2 regions of the Vibrio qinghaiensis genome follow, and region 2 is predicted to be linked to the other one. Evidence: predicted binding sites of a transcription regulator. Region 2 holds the regulator's gene; the other holds the start of a gene.
What was found. Region 2 encodes MetJ, which represses methionine synthesis genes. Its sites were predicted from a motif close to TTAGACNTNTANANGTCTAA; they were not measured.
Positions count from the first base shown of each region.

Region 1: metN (methionine ABC transporter ATP-binding protein MetN) is a predicted target of MetJ. The motif match lies at 2,218-2,237, and genes of this name have one in related genera.

Region 1 is NZ_CP022741.1:787,208-790,624, forward strand. Features, by position in the region: gene CCZ37_RS03790 (MetQ/NlpA family lipoprotein) at 1-370, opposite strand, end outside; gene CCZ37_RS03795 (methionine ABC transporter permease) at 420-1,097, opposite strand; gene metN (methionine ABC transporter ATP-binding protein MetN) at 1,087-2,121, opposite strand; gene gmhB (D-glycero-beta-D-manno-heptose 1,7-bisphosphate 7-phosphatase) at 2,319-2,870, shown strand; gene CCZ37_RS03810 (MliC family protein) at 2,896-3,240, shown strand; gene treR (trehalose operon repressor TreR) at 3,296-3,417, shown strand, end outside.
Region 2 is NZ_CP022741.1:2,563,295-2,566,711, forward strand. Features, by position in the region: gene CCZ37_RS11940 (malic enzyme-like NAD(P)-binding protein) at 1-922, shown strand, start outside; gene metJ (met regulon transcriptional regulator MetJ) at 1,070-1,396, opposite strand; gene CCZ37_RS11950 (O-succinylhomoserine (thiol)-lyase) at 1,680-2,846, shown strand; gene CCZ37_RS11955 (bifunctional aspartate kinase/homoserine dehydrogenase II) at 2,846-3,417, shown strand, end outside.

The DNA of each region.
Region 1 (3,417 bases), 1.1 Mb from region 2:
CCGATTTCACTTGTTTTGAATAGCCAGCAATTGGGTAAACAAAGGTGTTACCTGCAATCGCTAATTTGTAACCGCGGTCAGCGATCTGTTGATCAAGGTATGGCTTGTGTTGGAATGCATTGATGTCAATCGAACCATCATCCAGTGCCGCATTAGGGGTAACATAGTCGGTAAAAGTAACGAGTTCTACATCTAGGTTGTATTTTCCTTTTGCAATTTTTGCTGCAACTTCCGCAACTTGTGCTTCAGCACCGGCAATGACACCCACTTTGATTTTATTGTTGTCGACCGCTTTTTCACCACAGCCTGCCAGCACGAGTGCTGAAGCGCTAACGGCGAGGGTAAGTAGAGCTTTAAGGCTAAATTTCATGATTAACTCCTTGTTATAAAACGAATCTGTGTTTTAACTTTATTGTGATTTAACGGTGGTCGACACGGCGGACAAACTTATCGCCAATCGATTGAATAATTTGTACTAAGACAATCAGCATCACGACTGTGACTGCCATAATGGTTAAGTCGTAGCGATGAAAGCCGTAACGAATAGCGACATCGCCCAAGCCACCGCCGCCAACGGTTCCGGCCATGGCAGAGTAACTTACTAGAGTGACCATAGTAATGGTGACTGAGTTGACAATCGTTGGTAGCGCTTCAGGAAGCAACACTTTACGAATAATTTGAATCGGCGTAGCCCCCATTGACTGCGCTGCTTCGACCAAACCAGTGGGCACTTCCAGCAATGCACTTTCAATTAAACGAGCGACAAATGGAATTGCGCCAATCGTCAGCGGCACAATGGCCGCCGTGGTGCCAATAAATGTACCGACAAGCAGTTTTGTCACTGGAATAATGGCCACCATGAGCACCAAAAATGGCACAGAGCGACCAATGTTAACGATGGCACCAAGAATGCGGTTCAGCTGAGTGTTTTCGAGAAGGCCGCCTTTTTTGGTGGTATGTAAAATAACCCCTAGTGGAATACCAACCACGAAACCGACGATGCCCGCGACAGCGACCATGTAGAGTGTTTGCCAAGTTGCCATTAGTAGAAGATCGCCATTCAGGCTTAACCAAGCGGTGATGGTGTTAAAGGACATAACCAAGTACCTCTACTTTTACGTTGTTTTCGCGAAGAAATTCAAGAGCGGCATTATCGTCCGACTCATTACCAAACAGTTCAGCGACCATCATGCCGAATTTAACGCCACCAGCGTAATCAAGATCTGAACTTAATATACTGACATCAATATTAAATTTTCGGGCAATTTGTGTCATCAAGGGCGCATCAACCGTCGCACCTGTAAACTCTAAGCGTACCAGCGGGTAGCTGTCTTTTACACGAGTGGCTTGTAGGCGAGTTTGGTAATCTTCTGGAATTGATAAATCGAGCGTTGAGCGAATAAATTGATGAGCCAAGGCGGTTTTAGGGTGAGCAAAAATCTCGCCAACTGTGCCTTTTTCAACCAGTTCACCGTCGCCAATAATGGCCACTTCGTGGCAAATACTTTTTACCACATCCATTTCGTGAGTAATTAGCAAAATGGTGATATTGAGCGTGCGGTTGATCTCTTTCAATAGCTCTAAAATCGATTGAGTCGTCGCAGGATCAAGCGCACTGGTGGCTTCGTCACACAGCAATACTCTCGGATCAGAGGCGAGCGCTCGCGCAATCGCAACTCGTTGCTTTTGGCCGCCACTCAGATTGGCAGGATACGTTTCGCGCTTATCCGTCAGGCCGACCAGTTGCAACAGCTCTGACACTTTCTTTTCAATGCTATTTTTTTCGACACCAGCCAGTTCAAGTGGCAGAGCAATGTTGCCAAATACTGTACGTGATGAAAGCAAATTGAAGTGTTGAAAGATCATGCCAATGTTGCGACGAGCTTGGCTGAGCTCTGATTTGCTTAGTTGAGTCAAATCAACGCCATCAACTACAATGGAACCTGTTGTTGGGGCCTCTAGCATGTTGACACAACGAATCAGCGTACTTTTCCCTGCACCTGACGAGCCAATCACACCAAAAATAGTGCCTTGCTTAATGTGAAGATTAATCTCTTTCAAGGCTTGAATTTCCTTATTGCCTTGAAAGAAAACTTTATTTACTTGATTAATTTGAATCATCGGAAAACCTGTGCAGGGATAACAGAATAAAATGTTGAACTCTCTCTCACTTATTGGACGATGCTATGGCTTAAATTGATTTAAGTCAATAGATATTTTTACGTCTAGACGTCTAAACGCCTTGGTGAATTAGGTAGTGATGAAAAAAATAAAGCGTGTAATAATCATCATATCTGGCGTGATATGAGAGAGTTATTTTGGCTAAACCTGCAGTGTTTTTAGATCGCGATGGCGTGATCAACGTTGATCATGGCTATGTTCATGATGAGCATGATTTTGAGTTTATTGATGGTGTATTTGAAGCCACTAAGAAGTTTCAAGACATGGGGTATTTGCTGGTTTTGGTGACCAACCAATCAGGTATCGCTCGTGGGAAATTTAGTGAAGAGCGCTTTTTATCTTTAACGCAATGGATGGACTGGAATTTTGCCGATCACGGTGTCGAGTTTGATGGTATTTATTACTGCCCGCACCATGCAGAGCACGGTGAAGGTAAGTATAAAGAAGAGTGTGATTGCCGCAAACCCAAGCCTGGTATGTTTATCTCCGCACGGGATTTTCTTGATATCGATATGGAAAAATCGGTGATGATAGGCGATAAAGCTGAAGATATGATGGCTGCACAAGCCGCAGGTGTTGGTACCCGAGTGTTAGTGCGTACCGGTAAACCCGTTACTGAGCAAGGTGAATTACTCGCCACCGTGGTACTTGATAGTATTCGCGATGTCCCTGCTTTTCTTGCACCGTAAAAATTCCCCCTTTGTGGAAGGCAATATGAATAAATCATGTCTTTTTATTGGATTCAGTGTTGCTTTTTTAGCGGCATGCTCACCACATTACGCGAACGATTCGCGCGTTGAAAGTGAGAACCAATTCCAGCATTATCAATGTCGCTCTGGTGAGCATTTTGATGTTGCGTATATTGAGCAACAGTCAGCCGTGCTCCGTATTGCTGGTCGCGAATATCCATTAATACAAATTCCAGCGGCCTCTGGCGTAAAATATAGGCTCGACGATAGCCAGCAAACTCAGCCTCAAACCGTGCTTTTACATACGAAAGGCGATGAGGCTTTGCTCGAAGTGGGATCAACGACTTATCAAGGCTGTACCACTCAATAATTCATTTAAGATAAGCGCATGCTATCTTCCATTTTTATTTACGCTATAGGTTCGCATGAGCAGAAAACTGACTATCTTGGATATTGCAAAACTGTCGGGTGTTGGTAAATCGACGGTTTCTCGTGTATTGACGAACGACCCAAAAGTGAAGCCTGAAACACGAGCAAAAGTGGAACG
Region 2 (3,417 bases):
TGAAGTAAAACACCGCACAATCGATGAATTTGTCGATACGGTTGCCAACATCGCTGACACCTTTGGCGGCATCAACTTAGAAGATATCAAAGCACCAGATTGCTTTGAGATTGAACGCCGTTTGATCGAACGCTGTAATGTGCCTGTTTTCCATGACGATCAACACGGCACTGCGATTGTTACCGCCGCTGGCATGCTCAATGCGATTGAACTGCAAGGCAAGAAACTCAACGAATGCACTATCGTCTGTCTTGGCGCTGGCGCAGCAGCCACCGCTTGCATGGAACTATTGATTAAGTGCGGCGCAATGCGTGAAAAAATCTACATGCTTGATCGCAAAGGTGTGATTCATACTCGTCGCGATGACATTAATGAATATAAGCAGTTGTTTGCTAATAACACCGACAAACGCACACTGGAAGATGTGATTGAAGGCGCTGACTTATTCCTAGGTGTGTCAGGCCCCAACCTGCTGCCTGCCGAAGCGCTAAAATTAATGGCCGATAAACCGATCGTATTTGCTTGCTCAAACCCAGATCCAGAAATTAAACCAGAACTCGCACGCGCGGTACGTGATGATTTAATTCTCGGCACAGGTCGTAGCGATTATCCAAACCAAGTCAACAACGTGTTGTGCTTCCCATTTATTTTCCGTGGCGCTTTGGATGTCCGTGCTAGTGAAATTAATGACCAAATGAAGCTAGCCGCAGTTGAGGCGATACGTGAACTGGCTAAAGAAGAAGTGCCGGCTGAAGTGTTGAAAGCCGCAGGCGTAAAAGCGTTAAGTTTCGGCCCTGAATACATCATTCCAAAACCGATGGACCCACGCCTACTGCCTCGTGTTGCTAAAGCGGTTGCTCAAGCAGCGGTTGACTCTGGCGTCGCTCGAATCGAGATGCCTGTCAATTACATGCAAGAATAATCACAAGCTTGAGCGGCTAAATGCCTCGCTCGAAAAAAACCGCTGACTTTCAGCGGTTTTTTTATATTCTGAGACACAGAGCCAAAGTCACCATGGCAACTTACCCAGTATCCTCTCGATTTTATCTCGTTGTACCGCAATTACGCGCTACACTTCTTCATCATCATACGCTTCAAATTCAATGCCCATGGCGGTCATTAATGCTTTTGCTTCCGTCGGAATATCGTCTGGACGATCTTTTCTCAAATCTTCGTCGGTCGGTAAAGGTTGACCGGTATAAGCATGCAAGAAGGCTTCACACAGCAGCTCACTGTTGGTTGCGTGGCGTAAGTTATTGATTTGACGGCGAGTGCGCTCATCAGTTAATACTTTCAACACTTTCAATGGGATTGAAACGGTGATTTTTTTGACTTGCTCACTCTTCTTCCCATGTTCAGCATATGGGCTAATGTATTCCCCATTCCAGTCTGCCATTGCGCACCTTCGTTATCGTAATTGGTCGTTAAAAATTTGAAAGTTGGATTTTAGCGGGATTTACCGCCACAAGCAAAGACATATAGACGTCTAGATATATTGACGTCTTCTTTTTGGTTCAGTAAAGTGTGCCATTATCGACTGATAGATAGCAATATAGCGCACTATCGGATATAGCTAATACTCTAGACAATTGAAATTGCCACCTTAGTTGTCCCCGAATAAGGCAGGAACCCCCTCAATAAAAGTCAGTTTATTGAGTTTATTAAGTAAGGAAACCGTCATGACCACTCGCAAGCCAGCCACCATCGCCGTTAGAACCGGTATTGAATCCGACTCTCAATATCATGCTGTTGTGCCTCCAATTTATCTTTCGACAAATTATAGCTTTCCTGCGTTTGGTGAAGTGCCTAAATACGATTACACACGCTCTGGCAACCCGAATCGAGGTCTGCTCGAAAAAGCGTTGTTTGAACTCGAATCGGGTCAAGGCGCGGTGGTGACTAACTGTGGCACTTCGGCGCTGAATCTATGGGTTTCCGCCTTTTTAAGTCCTGACGATCTGATTGTGGCCCCGCATGACTGCTACGGTGGCACATATCGCCTGTTTAATACACGCGCCAAAAAAGGCGATTTTCAGACACTCTTTATTGATCAATCCGATCCAAACGCTTTGCAGGCTGCTTTGGCGAAAAAACCCAAATTGCTACTCATTGAAACTCCATCCAACCCATTAGTTCGCGTGGTCGATATTGCTGATATTTGCCAACAAGCACACGCCGTCGGTGCATTAGTGGCGGTTGACAACACCTTCTTAACGCCAGTATTTCAAAAACCATTAGAGTTGGGCGCAGATTTTGTCATCCACTCCACCACCAAATTCATCAACGGCCACTCCGATGTGATTGGCGGAGTTGTTATCACTAAAACAGAGCAGCACGCTGAAGAGCTAGCATGGTGGGGCAACTGCCTTGGCTCAACGGGAACCCCTTTTGATAGCTACATGACGCTGCGTGGCATTCGTACCTTAGGCGCAAGAATGCGCGTCCATGAGGAGAGCTCACGCGCTATTTTGGACTATCTGCAATGCGAAGCCTTAGTCAAGGTCATTTATCACCCGAGTTTGCCAGAGCATCCTGGCCATGAGATAGCGAAAAAGCAGCAATCTGGCTTTGGCTCTATGCTCAGTTTTGAGTTTGCGGGCAGCTTTGAACAGCTTAAATATTTTGTCTCTCAGTTAACATTATTCTCACTGGCAGAATCATTAGGAGGCGTGGAGAGCTTAATCTGCCACCCCGCTTCGATGACTCACCGAGCGATGGGCGAAGAAGCGTTGGCCGAAGCCGGTGTTTCACAGCAGCTATTACGCCTATCGGTCGGCTTAGAAGATGCGCAAGATTTGATTGACGATCTCGCGCAGGCCTTTGCTAAAGCGCAGGAGGCCTATTAATGACTGCCCTACGTCAATTGCACAAGTTTGGCGGTAGCAGCCTTGCCGATCCTGAATGCTACAAACGGGTCGTTAATATCTTAAAAGAGTATTCTCAAGCTGATGATTTGGTGGTGGTTTCTGCCGCAGGAAAAACCACCAATCGTTTAATCGAATTTCTCGACGCTCTTAATAAAGATGGTCGAGTGGCTCATGAGAACTTGCAATCGGTCCGTCAGTACCAAACCGATTTAATCAACGCGCTGCTCGATGAAGATGCAGCGCAACCGCTCATCACTTTACTCACCAACGAAATTCGCACTTTGGGTCAGCTTTGCGCGCCCCTATCACCAGCTCAACAAGCGGCAGTACTTGGCCATGGTGAAGTGTGGTCATCACGCTTATTGGCGGCGTTACTCAATCAACATAACCTTGCGGCTGTGGCACAAGACGCCCGCGAATTTCTTCGCGCGCAAGCAGGCACACAACCGGAAGTGGATCGCGCTCGCTCCTACCCTTTGCTGAAAGAAATTTTGGCACAACACGCGCATCACCGAGTGATCATCACAGGCTTTATGGCTCGCAGTGAACA